Regions from separate parts of the Leisingera sp. CC-HEC096 genome, predicted to be linked through region 2. Evidence: riboswitches for the same ligand, from Rfam matches in the RefSeq annotation. Region 2 holds a riboswitch; each other region holds the start of a gene.
What was found. A riboswitch is a leader RNA that binds a small molecule or an ion and turns the genes downstream of it on or off. The one in region 2 is predicted to bind cobalamin.

Region 1: another riboswitch for cobalamin. It lies ahead of AC5STI_RS00255 (ABC transporter substrate-binding protein); the one in region 2 lies ahead of AC5STI_RS08680 (DUF1636 family protein).
Region 3: another riboswitch for cobalamin. It lies ahead of AC5STI_RS17425 (hypothetical protein); the one in region 2 lies ahead of AC5STI_RS08680 (DUF1636 family protein).

Annotation. Positions count from the first base shown of each region.
Region 1 covers NZ_JCAIJS010000001.1:53,971-60,285, reverse strand. Annotated here, with positions in the region: partial or broken gene AC5STI_RS00265 (ABC transporter ATP-binding protein) at 1-439, opposite strand, end outside; gene AC5STI_RS00260 (FecCD family ABC transporter permease) at 436-1,485, opposite strand; gene AC5STI_RS00255 (ABC transporter substrate-binding protein) at 1,482-2,492, opposite strand; cobalamin riboswitch at 2,638-2,831, opposite strand; gene AC5STI_RS00250 (succinylglutamate desuccinylase/aspartoacylase family protein) at 2,968-4,011, opposite strand; gene AC5STI_RS00245 (hypothetical protein) at 4,294-4,593, shown strand; gene AC5STI_RS00240 (paraquat-inducible protein A) at 4,623-5,240, shown strand; gene AC5STI_RS00235 (paraquat-inducible protein A) at 5,207-5,842, shown strand; gene AC5STI_RS00230 (MlaD family protein) at 5,839-6,315, shown strand, end outside.
Region 2 covers NZ_JCAIJS010000001.1:1,765,526-1,771,840, forward strand. Annotated here, with positions in the region: gene glpD (glycerol-3-phosphate dehydrogenase) at 1-1,467, shown strand, start outside; gene cobO (cob(I)yrinic acid a,c-diamide adenosyltransferase) at 1,573-2,208, opposite strand; cobalamin riboswitch at 2,260-2,477, shown strand; gene AC5STI_RS08680 (DUF1636 family protein) at 2,574-2,984, shown strand; gene cobW (cobalamin biosynthesis protein CobW) at 2,987-4,021, shown strand; gene cobN (cobaltochelatase subunit CobN) at 4,205-6,315, shown strand, end outside.
Region 3 covers NZ_JCAIJS010000001.1:3,599,516-3,605,830, forward strand. Annotated here, with positions in the region: gene recR (recombination mediator RecR) at 1-216, opposite strand, end outside; gene AC5STI_RS17405 (GNAT family N-acetyltransferase) at 352-855, shown strand; gene AC5STI_RS17410 (YbaB/EbfC family nucleoid-associated protein) at 919-1,263, opposite strand; gene AC5STI_RS17415 (DNA polymerase III subunit gamma/tau) at 1,431-3,248, opposite strand; gene AC5STI_RS17420 (protein-tyrosine phosphatase family protein) at 3,442-3,984, shown strand; gene AC5STI_RS17425 (hypothetical protein) at 4,040-4,444, opposite strand; cobalamin riboswitch at 4,553-4,775, opposite strand; gene AC5STI_RS17430 (TetR/AcrR family transcriptional regulator) at 4,794-5,390, opposite strand; gene AC5STI_RS17435 (alpha/beta hydrolase family protein) at 5,461-6,315, shown strand, end outside.

The sequences.
Region 1 (6,315 bases), 1.7 Mb from region 2:
GCCGCTGCCGCTCACCGCCGGAGAGCGTCGCCCATTCCCGCTTGGCGAACCCCTCCATTTCCACCGTCTTCAACGCCTTGTCCACTTGCCGGGTGTCTTCCCCGCTCCAGGGCCGCAGCGCCGACAGCCAGGGGGTGCGGCCCAGCTCCACCACTGAACGCGCCGTGATACGTTCGGCGGTGTCGGCCTGCTGCTCGACTATGGCGATCCGCTGGGCAATTTCCCGGCGCGACAGCCGGGCCAGCGGCTGCTCCGCCAGCAGCACTTCGCCTTGCGAGGGCCGGGCCAGTCCCGCCAGCAGCCGCATCAGAGTCGATTTGCCGGAGCCGTTCGGACCGACCAGCGCCAGTGTCTCACCCGGCTGCACCGCCAGAGACACGTCCGACAGCAGCGCCTTGCCGCGCACGGAGAAGGACAGGCTGCGGGCTTCGATCCTCATCGCGCCGTCCTCTGCCCGCGCACCAGGATGATTGCAAAAGCCGGTGCCCCGATCAGCGCGGTGACAACCCCGATGGGCAGCACCTGGCCGGGAATGATGACGCGCGACACGATGTCGGCACCAATCAGAAACACCGCCCCGGTCAGCGCAGCGGCAGGCATCAGACGGCGGTGGCCGGGGCCAACCAGGAACCGCGCCGCATGGGGGATCACCAGTCCTACAAAGCCGATGGAGCCGACGATCGACACCATCACCGCGGTCATCAGCGCAGTGGCAAAGATCAGCACCACCTGCACCCGCCGCACCGGGATGCCCAGCGCCGCGGCGGAATCGGTGCCAAAGGTGAACGCATCCAGCGCGCGGGCGTGGAACCGGCAGACCATCCAGCCCGCCAGCGCCAGCGGCACCGCCAGCCACACGTCCGGCCAGCGCACGCCGCTGAGGTTGCCCATCAGCCAGAACATGATGCCGCGGGCCTGGTCCGCATTGGCCGATTTGGCGATGATGAAGGCGGTCAGCGCGTTGAACAGCTGCGAGCCGGCAATCCCCGCCAGCACGATCTGCGCCGCTGCCGCCCGGCTGCTGCCCGCCCCGGCGGCCCGTGCCAGAACGGCGACAAAGCCAAACGCCAGCAGCGCCCCGTTGAAGGCGCCAAAGGACAGCGACAGCGCGCCGCCGCCGAGGCCTGCAATGGTCACGGCAACTGCCCCGGTCGAGGCGCCGGCCGAAATGCCAAGGATGTAAGGGTCGGCCAGCGCATTGCGCAGCAGCGCCTGCAGCACCACACCGGTCACCGCCAGCGCCGCGCCGCACGCCCCGGCCACCAGCGCCCGCGGCAGCCGGTAGCTCCAGATAATGCCCTGGTCCACCGGGTCGACCGGCAAGCCTGCCCCGGCCAGCTTGTTGACCAGAACGGACAGGACAAGGTCAGGCGCAAGCTGGGTTTCCCCGATCATTGCGCCTGCCAGAACCGCCGCAGCCAGCACCGGCAGAGCCAGGCAAGCGCCCCGGACGCCCTGCCATGCAAGTGCGGCGGCTGCGCTCATCCGCCGTTGCCGATCGCGCTGAGCTCAGCGGCCAGGTCTTCCAGCGCCGGGATGGCGCGGATGGTGGCATCCATCGCCTGGGCGTCCATCACCACGATGCGGTTGTTCTTGACCGCGTCCATCTGGCTGGCAACCGGGTCGGTGCGCAGGAATTCCAGTTTTTTCTCATAATCGTCGGCAGCAAAGCGGCGGCGGTCCATGCGGGCGATCACGATCACCGTCGGGTTGGCCTTGGCGATGGTTTCCCAGCCGACGGTCGGCCATTCCTCGTCCGTCTCGATGACATTGCGCAGGCCCAACTGCTGCATCATGTAGCCCGGCGCGCCTTTCTGGCCGGCCACAAACGGATCGCTCTCCAGCTCAGGCGAGGAGAACCAGAACACGGCGGAGGCGTCCTCCAGCGCAACCTCTTGAGCCTTGGCAACGGCCGCAGCCTCGCGCGTCTTGTAGTCCGCGACCAGCTCAGCGCCCTTTTCGGCCTCGCCGAAGATCGCCGCCAGTTCCTCGATACCTTGGTACAGGCTTTCGGTGGTGAACATCTGTGTGCGGGTGCCGTCGCCGCCGGTGGTGTTGTCCTTGCCGGCGCAATCGGCGGGCATCACATAGGTCGGGATGCCCAGGTCATGGAACTGCTCGCGCTTGGCGACCACGCCCTCGGGGCCGATGTGCCACTCGTACTGCGCTGCAACCAGGCCCGGGCGTTTAGCCACCACACTTTCAAAGCTTGGGTCGTTGTCGGCCAGCCGTTCGACCTTGGCGTTCACGTCCGCGTATTCAGGCAGAACATCGTTGAACCAGACCGAAGTGCCCAGCACCTTATCCCCCAGCCCAAGCGCATAGAGCACTTCCGTGGCCGCCTGGCCAACCGTGACGGAAGACGCCGCGGGTGCTTCGAAGGTGACGGTCTGGCCGCAGTTCTCGATGGTCAGCGGAAAGCTCTCGCTGGCGGCCGCGGCCTGGGCCGCGACGGTGAAGGAAAGGCCGATCAGGCCGGAACGCAGAAACATGATTTTCGATCTCCATGTGTCAATGACCGGAGAACGGGTGAAAGGGCATTGACCGGCAGGGCGGAGAGCCTGAGCTCTTCCTCTGCGCCGCCTGAAAGCAGCAGCGCGGTCTGCCGGCAACCTCCCCGGACAACCCCGTCCGGTGTGCTTCGGTTTCATACCGGCAGGTCTCCTGACTGGCGGGTCATCGTCTGGGCCGTCTTCCCGGACCGCTGGGATCCAGTGACGCGATGGCTCAGCACTCGCCGCCTACAGTTGCGGGGGCAGTTCCGGTTGGTGCCCGGCAGGCACCGCGGATTCCCTCTTAGCCCTTGCGGGACCGGTAAAGCGCGCGTAGCGCATCACTTTGGTTGCGGCAAGAAAAAGTTGCTGCCGCTGCGGAAATCCCCTGCAAAAGGCGCGCCCGCCGGAAGCTGCGGCAACCGCGTGTTGAGCAGCCGGACCCATTGGCAAGTGCTGGACCCCATGTTGCCGTTCAAAGAATTTCATCCTCGTCGAACATCGGGTCGTCCTCCAGCTGGGCGCTCAGGTCCTCCACCGAATCCTCCGCCTTTTCGACGGAGCGGACCCTGCCGAGGTGGAACACGGCATCGCCCTCGTTCACGATGGGCATTACCGCACGCCCGACGATCAGCCCGTCGAAAGGTGCCAGGATGTCCTCGTCGTGCTCACCGAACGGGTCGGACACCGAGCCCATCAGCTCCCCTTCCCGGACCAGTTCGCCATCGTCCTTGTACACCCGCAGAAGCCCGCCCATCGGCGCCCGCAGCCATTTGCTGGAGACGCAGAACTGCGGCTGCGACTTGGGCTTGGAAATGCCCTTGGCCGGGACCATACCCATGTGCCGCAGCACCCGCAGGATACCCGCCAGCCCGGCACGGATCGACAGCTCGTCAAAGCGCAGGCCCTCGCCCGCCTCATAGAGCAGCACATCCTTGCCCGTCTCCTTGGCCGCGCCGCGCAGCGAGCCGTCGCGCAGCGGCGACTGCATCACGATCGGGGCGCCAAAGACGCCGGCAAGCTCGCGGGTGCTGGAGTTATCGGGCGAGATGCGGATTTGCGGATAGTTGGTCCGGTGGATTGCTGCCGAATGCAGGTCGATACCGAGGTCCGAACGGGCCACCACTTCTGTCATGAAAAGATGCGCCAGACGCGAAGCCAGCGAGCCATGCTCGCTGCCGGGAAACACCCGGTTGAGGTCGCGCCTGTCGGGCAGATAGCGGGAGTGGTTTATGAAGCCGAAGGCGTTGACGATCGGCACCGCAATCAGCGTGCCCTTGAGCGTCGTCAGGTTCGGCGCCCGCAGCAGCCGCCGGATGATCTCCACGCCGATCACCTCGTCCCCGTGCACGCCGCCGCTGACAAACACCGTTGGCCCGTCCTGGCGGCCATGCACAACATGCGCCGACATCGTGACCGGCGTGTGGTCGGACAGAACGCTGACCGGCAGGTCAACCGTCAGCCGTGAGCCCGGCGCCACCTTGGCGTGGCCGATGGTGAAATGCTGCCTTGCCTTCATACTGCCCCCTTGATTTGATTGGCCCCGGTCCTGAGACCTTTGCGGGTGAAAGGTTTGACACTGCCCGCCTGCCTGGCAAGTCCCATCTGAAATCCTTTCCTGTCTCTTGCGCAACTGCCCGTGGCGAGAGTGGACGCAGGTAAGCCGCCTGCAATCCTGTCCCCTCGGCCGAATGCCACGTGCGCAGGCTGCTGCTCCTCGCTGCCGGAGACCTGCGGTTGCCGCCCCAGTACATACGTGATATTTTCTTGTCTATAGGCAAAAATCTTCCGGAAAAATTGAATGCCCGTCTTTGACACTGCCGCAAATGCCCTGGCAGGGTTTTATTCCCAGGAATTCGGCGGCAAGACCTCCGGGCGCTACAGGATCCCGCGCAAACTGTTGCAGGAGATCTGCGGACGGCGCCGGCTGTATGAAGACGATGTCACCGCACTCTCGCGCGCGCTGCTGGAAAAAGGCTATGTTCTGATTGATATGGACAGTTTCTTTGTGGTTATGAGCGCCAACGCCTTCGCCAATTACAGGCGGGTCAGCAACGAGACGCTTGCAGCTCAGGCCGCGGCAGGCGGAACTTCGTGCTGAGCCTGGCTGCGCGACCGGACAATGATGAGATGGACCCAGAACAGCTGATTGCCTGCCCTGCCTGCGACGTGCTGCACCGCGATCAGGAGGTGGCCAAGCATGCGGTCGCCAGATGCGCCCGTTGCGGCACCGTGCTGGCGGCACCCAAGTCCGGGGCGATGACCCGTATCGCGATGCTGTCGCTGACCGCGCTGATCCTGCTGGCCGCCGCGGCCGGTTTCCCGTTTCTGGAGTTGCAGGCTCAGGGGCTGTCGCACCGGGCGTCGGTGCTGGATGCGGTGCTGGCCTTTTCCCGCGGGCCGATGGCGCCCTTGTCGCTGGCCACCGGCCTGCTGATCGTGCTGCTGCCTGCCGCCCGCTATGGCGCCCTGGTCTACACCCTGGCGCCGATGGCGCTGGGCTGGCACCCTGCCCCGCATGCCGCCGCGGTCTACCGCTGGGCGGAATGGCTGAAGCCCTGGGCAATGGCCGAGATCTTCATTATCGGCGTAGCGGTCGCCCTGGTCAAAGTGTCCGGACTCGCCCGGGTCGGGCTGGGCCCCGCCTTCTGGGCCTTTGCAGCGCTTCTGGTGGTGACCATCCTGACTGACAGTACAATTTGCAGACTGACCGTATGGAAAACCCTGAAGACCCGCCGCGGTTCCTGACCGCAGCCGAGGCCGGGCTGACCGGCTGCCGCACCTGCGGGGCCGTCAATCCGGGCGGCGCGCAGATCTGCTACAGCTGCCGCAGCGAGCTGACACCGCCCTCCGCAGCCAGCCTGCAGCGGGTCTGGGCCTGGCTGGCGGCGGGGCTGATTGCCTATGTCCCCGCCAATGTCTACCCGATGCTGCGCACCACCACCTTTGGCCGCGCTTCGGAGAATACTCTGATCGGCGGCATCGCGGAGTTGTTCAGCCATGGCTCCTACGGGGTCGCCTTCATCGTGTTCTTTGCCAGCATAGTGATCCCGGTCGCCAAGTTTCTGGCCATCGGCTACCTGGCGGTCTCGGTCCGCAGGCCCGCAACCCTTGGCAGCCACGGCCGGCTGGTGCTTTATGAGGTTGTCGAATTTATCGGCCGCTGGTCGATGATTGATGTTTTTGTCGTGGCGATCCTGACCGCCCTGGTTCAGCTGGATTTCGCCGCTGCCGTCACCCCGGGGATTGCAGCGGTCAGTTTTGCATTGTCGGTTGCCTTCACCATGCTGGCGGCCCAGAGTTTTGATCCGCGGCTGATCTGGAACGCGGAAAAGCGAGAATATGAATGAGCACGCCTGAACCCGCCGAAATGAAAGTCTCCGCACAGCGCCCGTCGCCGTGGCGCAACCTGTCGCTGGTCTGGCTGGTGCCGCTGGCGGCGCTGGCGGTGTCGCTGGGTGTCGCCTGGAAGGCCTATTCCGACCGTGGCGTGCTGATCCGGATCGCCTTTGACAACGCCTCCGGGGTCGTCGCCAACGAAACCACGGTGCGCTACCGTGACGTGGTGATCGGCCGGGTGGAGGACGTGGGCTTTGCCGGCGATCTGAGCAAGGTCTCTGTCTGGGCCCGCATCGACAAGGAGATTGCCCCTTACCTGGATCAGGATGCCGCCTTCTGGGTGGTCCGTCCGGAGGTCAGCACCCGCGGCATTTCCGGGCTCAGCACTGTGCTGTCCGGTGTCTACATCGAAGGCACCTGGGACCAGGAGCCGGGCGTGGCCGCCACCAGTTTTGAGGGCGAAGACGGGCCGCCGCTGGTGCAG
Region 2 (6,315 bases):
AACGATCTTGCCTCCGCCACCTCCTCCGCCTCCACCAAGCTGTTCCACGGCGGCCTGCGTTATCTGGAATACTTCGAGTTCCGCCTGGTCCGCGAGGCGCTGATCGAACGCGAGGTGCTGCTGAAAGCCATGCCGCATATCTCCTGGCCGATGCGCTTTGTGCTGCCCTTTCACAAGGACATGCGGTTTGACAGCGAGACACCCACGTCCAAGCTGCTGACCACCTTCATGCCGTGGATGAAGGGCCGCCGCCCGGCCTGGCTGATCCGGCTGGGCCTCTTTATGTACGACAGCCTTGGCAAACGCGGCATCCTGCCCGGCACCGCCAAGCTGGACCTGACAAGCGACCCGGCGGGCCGCCCCCTGAAAGGCAAATTCAAAACCGCGTTCGAGTACTCCGACTGCTGGATTGAGGACGCCCGCCTGGTGATGCTGAACGCGCGCGACGCCATGGCCCGCGGCGCCAGCATCCTGACCCGGACCGAAGTGCTGTCCGCGGACCGCAAGGCCGATCACTGGGTGATCCGCACGAAAGACCACGCCACCGGCGAGGAGCAGGAGCACCGCGCAAAGATGCTGGTCAACGCAGGCGGCCCCTGGGTTGCTGACGTGCTGCATCAGAAGCTGGGCCAGAACAGCCGCGAGAACATCCGCCTGGTGCGCGGCAGCCATATCGTGGTGCCGAAACTGTTCGACCACGGCCGCTGCTATTTCTTTCAGGGCACCGACGGGCGGATCATCTTTGCCATTCCTTACGAGCAGGATTTCACCCTGATCGGCACCACCGACGCCGACCACCCGGACCCGGACACCGCGCCGGTCTGCACCGAGGCCGAGCAGGACTACCTGGCGGCCTTCGCGTCGGAGTATTTCGAGAAGCCGGTGACGCGCGACGATATCGTCTGGACCTACTCCGGCGTGCGCCCGCTTTATGACGACGGCGCCAGTTCCGCCACCGCGGCCACCCGCGAATACGTGCTGACGCTGGACCAGGCGCAGGCGCCGCTGCTCAACGTCTTCGGCGGCAAGATCACCACCTACCGCAAACTGGCCGAGGCCGCGCTGGCGAAGATCGGCGAGGTGTTCCCGCAGCTGCCCGCCGGCTGGACCGCAGGCGTGGCCCTGCCCGGCGGCGACTTCCCGGTGGCGGATGTGGCCAAGCTGACATCCAAACTCGCCGCGGACTATCCGTTCCTGACACCCTACTGGGCGGGCCGGATGATCCGCGCCTATGGCACCGAGGCCTGGGAGGTGCTGGGCGACGCCAAAACTGCCGGTGATCTGGGCCAGGACTTTGGCGCCACCATCACCGCGCGGGAGCTCGACTGGGCGATTGCCCGCGAATGGGTGCGCGCGGGCGACGATTACCTGTGGCGGCGCTCCAAGCTCGGCCTGCGGCTGGATGAAACCCAGCGCGCGGCGGTGGATACCTATATCCAAGGCAAAGCTGCACAGCTCGCGGCATAGAACTGAGGGACGGGCCAACCCGAGGGGAGGCGCAGTCGCGCCGCCCCGTGGGGGCGGGTTGGCGCGGCCCGGCCTATCGGCCGGGCGGGACATTCAGAAAGCGTCTTAAAACTCGACGCCCTTCTGCGCCTTCACCCCGGCACGGAACGGGTGCTTGATCTGGCCCATCTCGGTCACCAGATCGGCAATCTCGATCAGCTCTTCCTTGGCGTTCCTGCCCGTCAGCACCACATGGGTCATCGGCGGCTTGTGCTCAACCAGAAACTCCAGCACTTCCTCCAGCTCCAGATACTCATAGCGCAGCGCGATGTTGATCTCATCCAGCAGCACCATGGTGTTGCGCTCATCCAGGATCATCTCCTTGGCCTTCTCCCAGCCCTTCTGCGCGGCGGCGATGTCGCGGGCCTTGTCCTGTGTCTCCCAGGTGAACCCCTCGCCCATAGCATAGAACTGGCAGAGATCGCTGAAGTTCTCCTCGATCAGCGTCCGCTCGCCGGTCTGCCAGGCGCCCTTGATGAACTGCACCACGGCGCAGGGCATCTTGTGGGCGATGCAGCGCATGATCATGCCGAACCCCGACGAGGATTTGCCCTTGCCCGGCCCGGTGTGAACGATGATCAGTCCCTTCTCGCCGTCCTTGGTCTTCATCATCCGGTCGCGCGCGGCCTTCTTCTTGGCCATTTTCGACGCATGACGGGCGGCTTCTTCCTCTGAGATGCCGGTTTCAGACTTTTCGCTCATGGGGGCTCTCCAGCTGTTTGACCCCATGTCTTGACAAAGAAGGGCGCGATAGCGCAAGGGGGTTTCGCTGGTTCCTGCGAAAGCAGGCGAAGAGGGAATGTGAAGGCCGCCAAATATCTTTGGATTGCCGAAGCACAGCCGCCCCCGCGACCGTGACCGGATGAGGCCGCCATGCCACTGGGAGAGACCCCGGGAAGGCAGGATGGCCGGCAAGGCAAAGCGCCTTGGCATCCGCAAGCCGGGAGACCTGCCAGCAAGAGAGAGAACAACGGGCGGGCGGGGTGTTCCGCGACCGGTTGAGGGGCTGGCACGCCGCCGCCCCCCTTTCGGCCATCCCCACGCCTGCCGCGACAGGAGACGCGCCGATGGCTGACGATATGGCGGGCAAGACCGCCAGCACCCCCGGACCGGTCACGCTGACCGTTTGCCTCACATGCCGCCGCGAGGGCGCCGACCCGGAGGCCGCCCGCCCTGGCGCCATCCTGCACGCCGCACTGGAAGAGGCCGGAATGCCCGAAGGCGTCCGCCTGCGCGGTGTCGAGTGCCTGTCCTCCTGCAAGCGCGGCTGCGCCGTAGCCTTGGTCGGCGGCACAGAGCGCTGGACCTATGTCTACGGCGACCTAGACCCGGACCAGCACGTTCCCGAAATCCTGGAAGGCGCCGCGGCTTATGCCGGTACCGCCGACGGCGTCGTGCCATGGCGCGAACGCCCGCAGACCTTCCGCAAGCAATCCGTTGCCCGCATCCCGCCGGCCAAGTTCTTCTCCGAGGAGTAATCATGAGCGACCTCAACAAGATCCCCGTCACCGTCATCACCGGCTTCCTGGGCGCGGGGAAAACCACCCTGATCCGCCACCTGATGCAGAACCCGCAGGGCAAGCGCCTGGCCGTGGTGGTGAACGAGTTCGGCACCGCCGGCGTGGACGGCGACATCCTGAAGTCCTGCGCCGATGAGAACTGCCCGGCGGAAAACATCATGGAGCTGGCCAACGGCTGCATCTGCTGCACCGTGGCCGATGACTTCATCCCCACCATCGAACAGCTGATGGACCTGCCGGAAAAGCCGGATCACATCGTGATCGAAACCTCCGGCCTGGCCCTGCCGAAACCGCTGCTGAAGGCCTTCGACTGGCCAGCCATCCGCTCCCGCATCACCGTTGACGGCGTGATTGCGCTGGCCGATGCCGAGGCCGTCGCCAAGGGCCAGTTCGCCCCCGACCTGGACGCGGTTCAGGCCCAGCGCGAGGCCGATGACAGCATCGACCACGAAACCCCGCTGTCCGAGGTGTTCGAGGACCAGATTTCCTGCGCCGACATCGTTCTCTTGTCCAAGGCTGACCTGGCCGGCGACGAGGGTGTCGAGAAGGCCCGCGCCGTGATCGAGGCCGAGGCGCCCCGCAAGCTGCCGATCCTGCCGATGAGCGAAGGCGTCATCGACCCGCGCATCATCCTGGGCCTGGGCGCCGCCGCCGAGGACGACCTGGAGGCCCGCCCCAGCCACCACGACGGCCACCACGACCACGAGCATGACGACTTTGAAAGCATCGTTGTCGAAATGGGCGAAGTCTCCGACCCGGAAGCGCTGCAGAATGCCATCGTGAAACTCGCCCGCGAGCGCAACATACTGCGCGTCAAAGGCTATGTCGCGGTGGAGGGGAAACCGATGCGGATGCTGGTTCAGGCCGTGGGCGAGCGCCTGCGTGCGCAGTACGACCAACCCTGGGGCGCGCAGCCGCGCAAGACCGCGCTGGTGGTCATTGCCGAGCATGACGACATCGACGAACAGGCCATCCGCGCCGAGCTGGGAGCGTAAGCAATGCCGGTCTGGCGCTTCATTTCAAATGACATTGCCCGGCCGCAGGCCGGGCTGCGCCCGACCCTCCCGTCAAACCAAAGGTTTGCCTCCGGCAAAATGGGAGGGCGCATTCGCACCCTCCCAGGCTCGGGCGCAGCCCTCAGAGCGCCCATTGCTTACCAGAATACAAAGGCCTGACCCATGCACGTCGTCTTCCGCGAAAGCCACGGCCTTGACGAGACCGATACCCCGCAGGACCTCGGGCAGACGCCTGCGGACCTTGTGGTGCTGTCCTTCTCCGACAGCGATCTCGGCGCCTTTGCGGCAGGCTGGCACCGGGCGGATGGCAAACTGCCCAGCTTGCGCCTCGCCAACCTTGTGGCGCTCAAGCACCCGCTGTCGGTCGACGTCTACGCGGAACAGACGCTGGAGGGCGCCAAAGGTGTCCTCGTCCGCCTGATCGGCGGCGAAAGCTACTGGTCCTATGGCCTCGCCACCCTGCAGGACCTCGCCCGCCGCAAGGGCATTGCGCTGGCAATCCTGCCCGCCGACGGCCGCGAGGATGCGCGGCTCGACGAGCTGTCCACCCTGCCCGTCTCCACCCTGCGCCGCCTGCAATCCCTGTGCGACGCCGGCGGTGCGGTCGCGGCTCAGGCCGCGCTGGCCCAGCTGTCGCTCGCAGCCGGCCTCTACGCCGGGCCGGTGATCGGCCTCAAAACCACCCCCGAGCATGGCTTCTATGACCCGGCCAAGGGCGTGCTGGCCGACCTGCCGCCGCAGGACAAACCGCTGGTGCTGGTGAGCTTCTACCGCTCCTACCTCACCGCCGCCGACACCGCCCCGGTGGATGCGGTGATCGAAGAGCTGCGCGCCCGCGGCTATGCCGCCTACGGTGCCTTTGCCGCCAGCCTCAAGGCCCCCACCGCCGCCGATTGGCTGCGCGAAAAGCTGCCCGGGCTGAACCCGGCTGCCGTCATCAACGCCACCGCCTTTTCCGCTCAAGGCACCGACGGCAGCGCCTCACCGCTCAGCACGACCGGCTGCCCGGTATTCCAGGTCGCCCTCTCCACCGCCCGCAAGAAAGACTGGGCCGAGGCCGACCGCGGCCTGTCGCCCGCCGACCTCGCCATGCATGTGGTGCTGCCGGAGGTGGACGGCCGCATTTTCGCAGGCGTCGTCAGCTTCAAATCGCCGGGCAAGAAAGACCCGGACCTGCAGTATTCCCGCTTTGCCCACCGCGCCGACGCAGACCGGATCAAGGCCGCCATCGACCGCGTGGAGGGCTGGCTGCGCCTCGCCAAGCTGCCGAACACTGACAAACGCCTCGCCCTGATTCTGTCCACCTATCCCGGGCGCGACCACAACCTCGCCCATGCCGTCGGCCTCGACGCGCTGGCCTCCTGCGACGAAATCCTGCGCGAACTCTCCGCCCAAGGCTACGCCGTCGAAACGCTCGAAAACACCGGCCTGCGGCTGATGGAAGAAACACTCAGCGTCCCGCTGGAGGACTACCGCCAAGCCCTCGCCACCCTGCCGCAAGACCTGCAAAACACCCTCACTGAGGCTTGGGGCAGCCCGGAAGAAGACGCAGACTGCCGCAATGGCGCCTTTCACTTCAAGGCCCTGCGGGCAGGTAACGCCCTGATCGCCCTGCAGCCCGAACGCGGCGAAGTCAAAACCCGCGTCGATGACTACCACGATCTCGACCGCACTCCGCGCCATGCCTATGTGGCCTTTTACCTGTGGCTGCGCGCCCAGACCGACGCCCTTGTCCACATCGGCGCCCATGGAACCCTGGAATGGCTGCCGGGTAAGGCGGTGGCGCTCTCCGGCGCCTGCTGGCCCGAGGTGCTGACCGGCCCGCTGCCCGTCGCCTACCCGTTCATCGTGAATGACCCAGGTGAGGCCGCCCAGGCCAAGCGCCGCATCGGCGCCGTCACCATCGGCCACCTGCCGCCCCCTTTGGCACAGACCACCCTGCCGGAGGGCATGGCGCGGCTCGAAAGCCTGCTGGATGAATATTCCACCGCAGATGGCCTCGACCCGGCCCGCCGCGACCGGCTGATCGGCGACATCCGGTCAGAGGCGCAGGGCACCGGCGTCGAAGCCGACCTCGGCCTCACGCCCGACACGTCCCCGGCTGAGGCGATCACCCGCATCGACGCCTTTGTCTGCGACATCAAGGAAAGCCAGTACGGCGAGGGGCTGCATATCTTCGGCACCGGCCAATGCGGGGCGGAGGAGCGCGCCGGCCTCATCGCCGCGCTGGACGGAAAAATCGTCACCCCCGGCCCCTCTGGCTCGCCGTTCCG
Region 3 (6,315 bases), 1.8 Mb from region 2:
CAGGCAGATCTCGCTGGTGCCAACATTGCCGCAGTTGAGGCATTCGCGGGCGGTCGCGGCGACCTCGCTCATTACATCGGCCAGCGGCGTCAGCAGCAATGCTCGTTTGCGGATCAGGTGCAGCACCGCGCGCCGGGCCGAGCGCGGCCCCAGTCCGGGCAGTTTGGCCATCAGGGCAATCAGGTCTTCGATGTCGCTGGTGGAGTTCTTGATCATGCCTTGGGCCCTTTTCTTCGCAGCCATATAGGCTGATCGGGGCAGGGGAGCGCAAGGGCGGGGCGGTAAAATGTTCAGGGTTTGTTTTGCCGCTGCCCGGAGGTATGCCTTGGCAGAGCTGGGTGAGGATTTTGAATGAGACGTGCCGCAGAGCAATTGGACGACGGTTCCCGGAAGCTGCGGTTTGCCCGGCTGACCGAGGTTGCGCCGCAGCAGATTGCCCTCCACATGTCCGATCCGCGGATGGCTGAGCATATGCCGCTGCTGACAGGAGCTTGGGATGAGAAGGCGGCCAAAGCCTTCGTTGCCGCCAAGGAGGCTTGCTGGAAACGCGACGGGCTGGGCCATTGGGCGTTTCTGCGCGGCGGCACCTACCTCGGCTGGGGCGGGTTCCAGAAAGAGGGCAGTGAATGGGATTTCGGGCTGGTGCTGCGGCCGGATTGCTTTGGCCTCGGCCCCTCCATTGCTCGCAAGGCGCTGGATTTTGCCCGGCGGGATGCGCGCATCCCCTATGTCACCTTTCTGCTGCCGCCGACGCGTCGGCATTTGCGGCCGCTGGCCCGGCTGGGGGCCGTTCAGACCGGGGAGGTGCAATACGAAGGGCGGCGTTTCCTGAAATTCTGGCTCGAGACCAGCTGAGGCGGGCAAGCAAAAAGGCGGCTCGAAACGGGCCGCCTTTCAAATATGGGAGCGTGCAGCTGCTTAGAACGGCAGCTTGATGTCCTTGGGCAGGCCCATGCTTTCGGTCAGCTTGGTCATCTCTTCCTGCGCCTTCTCCGCGGCCTTCGCCTGGGCGTCCTTGATCGCGGCCAGGATCAGATCCTCGACCACTTCCTTGTCGTCGCCGTTGAAGATCGAGGGGTCGATGTCCAGGGCTTTCAGGTCGCCCTTGGCGGATGCGGTTGCTTTGACCAGCCCGGCGCCGGCCTCGCCGGTCACCATGACGTTGTGCAGGTCTTCCTGCATCTGCGCCATCTTGGTCTGCAGTTCCTGTGCCGATTTCATCATCTTGGCCATGTCGCCAAGACCGCCGAGGCCTTTGAGCATCTGTGTTCTCCTGAGATTTTCGGTTTGGGGGACAGATACGGGCCGCGGGGCTGTGAAACAAGGGGCAGGTTTGTCTTGCTGCTGGACTTTAGCGCCCTTTCGCCCGGCTGACAGGCCGGGCAGCGCGTGACCTTCATCCTGGTAAGGCGCTACCCTACGTGGATTCGTCACCCGTCCTCGAACGGATCCCATTCGTCCTCGACCTCGGGCAGAGCTTCGGCGGCGACTTCGGCAGCCAGCTCCTCGGGGGTGCGGATGCGCTTGATCCTGGCCTTGGGGAAGCTTTCCAGCACCGCCTGCACCAGCGGGTGCGCGGTGGCTTTCTCGCGCAAGGCGTTCTCGGCGGCGTCGCGGACCTCGGCAATGGTGGGGGCGTCGCCATCCGGTGCGATCGAGACAACCCAGCGGGCGCCGGTCCAGTTCTGCAGCGCCGAGCCAAGCCGCGCGGCGAGATCCTTGGGCGCCTGGGCGGCGGGGGTGAATTCGATCCGGCCTGGCTGGTAGGAGACTAGGCGCACACCGCCTTCGACCTCGACCAGCAGTTTCACGTCGCGGTTGGTGCGGATCAGTTCGACCACATGTTCGAACGTCGGGTAGCGGGCCAGCGCGGAGCTGACCTGCGGCACCAGCGCGGTCACGGTGCCGCCGCCGCCATGGGCCACAGGTGCGCCGTCGGCGGGGCCGCCTGGGCCGCCATAGCCGCCCTGGGCATTGCCGCCGCCCGATCCGCCAAGGGCCGGGGCGCCCATGCCCTGCATCGGCACACCGCTGCCGGGACCCGGAGGCGGCGGGGGCGGGGTGTCCTGCAGCTTGCGGATCAGTTCCTCGGGCGAGGGCAGGTCGGCCACATGGGTGATGCGGATCACCGCCATCTCGGCGGCCATCATCGCGTTTGGCGCGGCAGCGACTTCCTCCAGCGCCTTCAGCAGCATCTGCCACATCCGGGTGAGGACGCGCATCGGCAGGTTTTCGGCCATCGCTTGTCCGCGGGCGCGCTCATCCGGGCTGACGGTGGGGTCTTCCGCTGCATCAGGGGTGATCTTCACCACCGAGACCCAATGGGTGATTTCCGCCAGATCGCGCAGCACCGCCAGCGGGTCGGCGCCTTCGGCGTACTGGCCGCTGAGTTCGGTGAGCGCTGCCGCTGCATCGCCGCGCAGGATCATGTCCATGAGGTCCAGAACCCGGCCGCGGTCGGCCAGGCCCAGCATGGCGCGGACCTGATCGGCGGTGGTCTCTCCGGCGCCGTGGGAAATCGCCTGATCCAGCAGTGAGGTCGCATCCCGGGCAGAGCCTTCGGCGGCGCGGGTAATGAGGGCGAGCGCGTCCTCGGCAATTTCGGCGCCTTCGGCGGTGGCGATCTTGCGCAGGAGGGCGATCATCACCTCCGGCTCGATCCGGCGCAGATCGAAGCGCTGGCAGCGCGACAGCACCGTCACCGGCACTTTGCGGATTTCGGTGGTGGCGAAGATGAATTTCACATGCGCGGGCGGCTCCTCCAGCGTCTTGAGCAGCGCGTTAAACGCGCTGGTCGACAGCATGTGGACCTCGTCGATGATGTAGATCTTGTAGCGCGCAGAGGCGGCGCGGTACTGCACCGAGTCGATGATCTCGCGGATGTCGTTGACGCCCGTGCGCGAGGCGGCGTCCATCTCCATCACGTCGACATGGCGGCCTTCCATGATCGCCACGCAATGCTCGCATTTACCGCAAGGATCGGTGGTCGGGCCGCCGGTGCCGTCCTCGCCGACGCAGTTCATGCCCTTGGCGATGATCCGTGCGGTGGTGGTTTTGCCGGTGCCGCGGATGCCGGTCATGATGAAAGCCTGCGCGATGCGGTCGGCGGCGAAGGCGTTCTTCAGCGTCCGAACCATCGCGTCCTGGCCCACCAGATCGGCAAAGGTCTCGGGCCGGTATTTGCGGGCCAGAACCTGGTATTGGGATTGGCCGGTGCCGCCGGTGGTGCCGCTGGGGGTATCGTTCATGGTGTCTCGTGCCGGATTCGGTGTGCGGGGTGGTCCGCGTTCCGCGCAGGGTATTGAAGCGCAGCCCGTTCGTCCACCGCAGAACGGGGCAATCCTCTGGCTGCAAAAGCACTTTGGGAATGTGCGCTGACCGGTTAGGCTGGGGCCGAGGGGGCAATGCGGGGAGGCAGGAACGCAGCGGCTAGGAGGCGGTATGCGATCTGAAGATACCTCTGATCCAGCAGCGCAGGATGAGGCGGCGCAAGCTGGGCTGACAATCCACGCGCTGTCCGCGGGCGGCGGCATTCTAGCGCTGTGCCGGCTGCCCGGTGCCGAGGGGGATTACCGCGGCGACCTGATCCAGATTTACCAATGGAAGCCGGGGCTGGTGTTATCGATGACCACGGAGGCCGAGCACGTGGCCGCCGGGGCTCCGCGGCTGGGGGTGGACCTCCAGAGCATGGCCTGCCGCTGGCTGCACCTGCCGGTGCCGGATTTCGGCACGCCGCCGCCGGAGGTGGCGGCGAAATGGCCGGCCGCCAGCCGGTCGGCGCGGCAGGCGCTGGGCGGCGGCGGCCGGGTGCTGGTGCATTGCCGGGGCGGCTGCGGGCGCTCCGGGATGGCGGTGCTGCGGCTGATGGTGGAATGCGGCGAGGATCCGGCGCAGGCACTGGCACGGCTGCGGTCGGTCAGGCCCTGCGCAGTGGAGACAGACGCGCAGCTGGACTGGGCCTGCGCGGGGCAGCTGGCGGGTTAGAACGTATTCCCCTTCGCCCGGCCGAACGGCCGGGCAGGTGCCGTTGGAAGCGGGCTCACAGCGCCATCATCCGTTCTGCCTGCCGCGCCTCTGCGGTTCTCGGCAGGGCCTCCATCAGCGCGCAGGGGCGGGCGTCCAGGCGGGAGGCGGCAAAGCCGGTGCCGTCGCGGCTGAGGATCGCATCGGCAAAGCGGTCGAGGCCCTCGCGCGGGGCATCCTCGCCGACGCCGCAGAACAGCCGGATCCGGTCGTGGCTGGCGGCAAACTGCGCCGGGCAGGTGCGCGGGCAGCCGTCCAGCGCGGTGGTGCCGGTGATTTCAAAATCTTCTTGCGTCAGCGGCTTGGCCTTGGTCATCGCCTCGGCCAGTTTGGCGATCATCCGCTCTGCCGCTGGACAAGGCTTCCCGAGGTATTTGCAATCCGTTGCCGCATAGAAATGCGTCTGGTCCGTCCACATCATATCTGCGCCCTCCGCGCGTGGTGCGGGGGTTTGGGGGACAAGAGACCGGATGAGAAAGCGGGAGTCCCGCGGTGCCATCAGACCCTGTCCGGACACCCCGCCCGGGTTCGAGTTACACGTTCGATGGCAGGTCTCCTGACTTGCGGGTCGCAGCTTTCCCGATCCTTCCCGGTCTCGTATCAGACCAGTGGCTCTATCGGGGTCGCTCGCCGCTTACAGTTGCGGGGGCAGTCGCGGACTTGGCCTTGCCTGGGGCGGGGCCGCACCGTGTTCCCTTTTCATCCCGGACACAAGATTCTGTGGCACGGGAACCATCACCACAAGCGGTAGCGGCTGGTTCACTGAGTCGTCAATCGGTTTTCTGCAGCTGCATCTGGGTGTGCAGGGCGCGGATCACATCCGAATCGCGCCGCACCCGCGCCAGCTGCCAGCCGCCCTGCAGCAGGATATAGAAGTTCTCCGCCGCCGCGCGCGCCTCATCCTGCGGGAGGCCCAGGCGCTGGGCGTGGCGGGCGGTGGCCGCGATCCAGCTCTCGAACAGGTCTGCGGCGTGCTGACGGAAGGCGTCGTTTTCCGGCCCGGCGAACAGGGTCGCAGAGACCGGGCAGCCGCTCCACTTGCCCTGCTTGTCAAAGAGTTTCGCCAGCTTGTAGCAGACCGTCTTGGCCCCGGCCTCGAAACTTGGGGCCGGGTCGAAGGCGGCATCAATCAGGGCCAGCATCTGGTCCGAGGCCCAAGTGGACGCCGCCAGCGCGAGGTCGGATTTGCCGTTGGGGAAATGGTGGTAGAGCGAACCCTTTGGCGCTTCGGCGGCGGCCAGCAGTTCAGCCAGGCCAGTGCCGTTATAGCCCTTGTTCCGGAACAGGCCGGCGGCCGCCCGGATCAGCCGGTCCCGGGTCGGGGCCGGGCTGCCGGAAGGCGGGCTGGTTGTCGTCACGTCAGTCATGGCGGCAGCTTGACAGCATTAGACCAAATGGTCCAGTCAGGAATTGGACCGATTGGTCTAGGAGGCTGCCATGCTCGACGGACACGCAGAACTTACCGCCGGTTTCCGGGAGGAAGAGGTGCGCTTTGCCTCGCGAACGGGGGCGCTGGCGGGGCGGTTGTACCACCCGGATGGCGCGGTGAAGGCAGCGGTGGTGCTGAACGGCGCAACCGGTGTGCCGCAGCGCTTTTACCGGCATTTCGCGCGCTGGCTGGCAGCAGAGCGGCAGATCGCCTGCCTGACCTATGATTACACGGATTTCGGAGACTCGGCGCTGGACCATCCGCGCCGGTCCAAAGTGACAATGGCCGATTGGGCGCTGGCGGATCAGCCCGCTGCCCGGGCCGAAATGCGGCGGCACTATGCGGGCGTGCCGTTGTGGGTGATCGGCCATTCGCTGGGCGCGATGCTGATGCCCCTGCAGGACGATCTTGAGGACGTCGCCCGCATGATCGTGGTTGCGGGCGGCTTGGTGCATCACCACGATCATCCCTGGCCCTACCGCGCGCTGGCGCTGGCTTTCTGGTTCGGCCATGTGCCGCTGGCGGCCCGTGTCCTGGGCTATCTGCCCGGGCGTGCGGTGGGGTTCGGGGCCGATTTGCCGGCAGGGGTTTACTGGCAATGGCGGCGCTGGTGCACCACCCGTGGCAGCTATCTGCCGGAGACGGGGCGTGGACTGCCGCAGCCGCGCTGGGCAGAGACCGGCATCCCGGTGGATCTGTTTGCGATGGCGGATGATGACGTTGTGCCGCCGGAGGCGGTCTGGCGGCTGGGTGAGGTGTTCGGCGGTGCTGCGCAGAACCGGGCAGTTCTGGCCCCGCGGGAGCTGGGGCTGAAGTCAATTGGCCACCTGGGGGCATTTGCCCGCGAAAACGCTGCCCTGTGG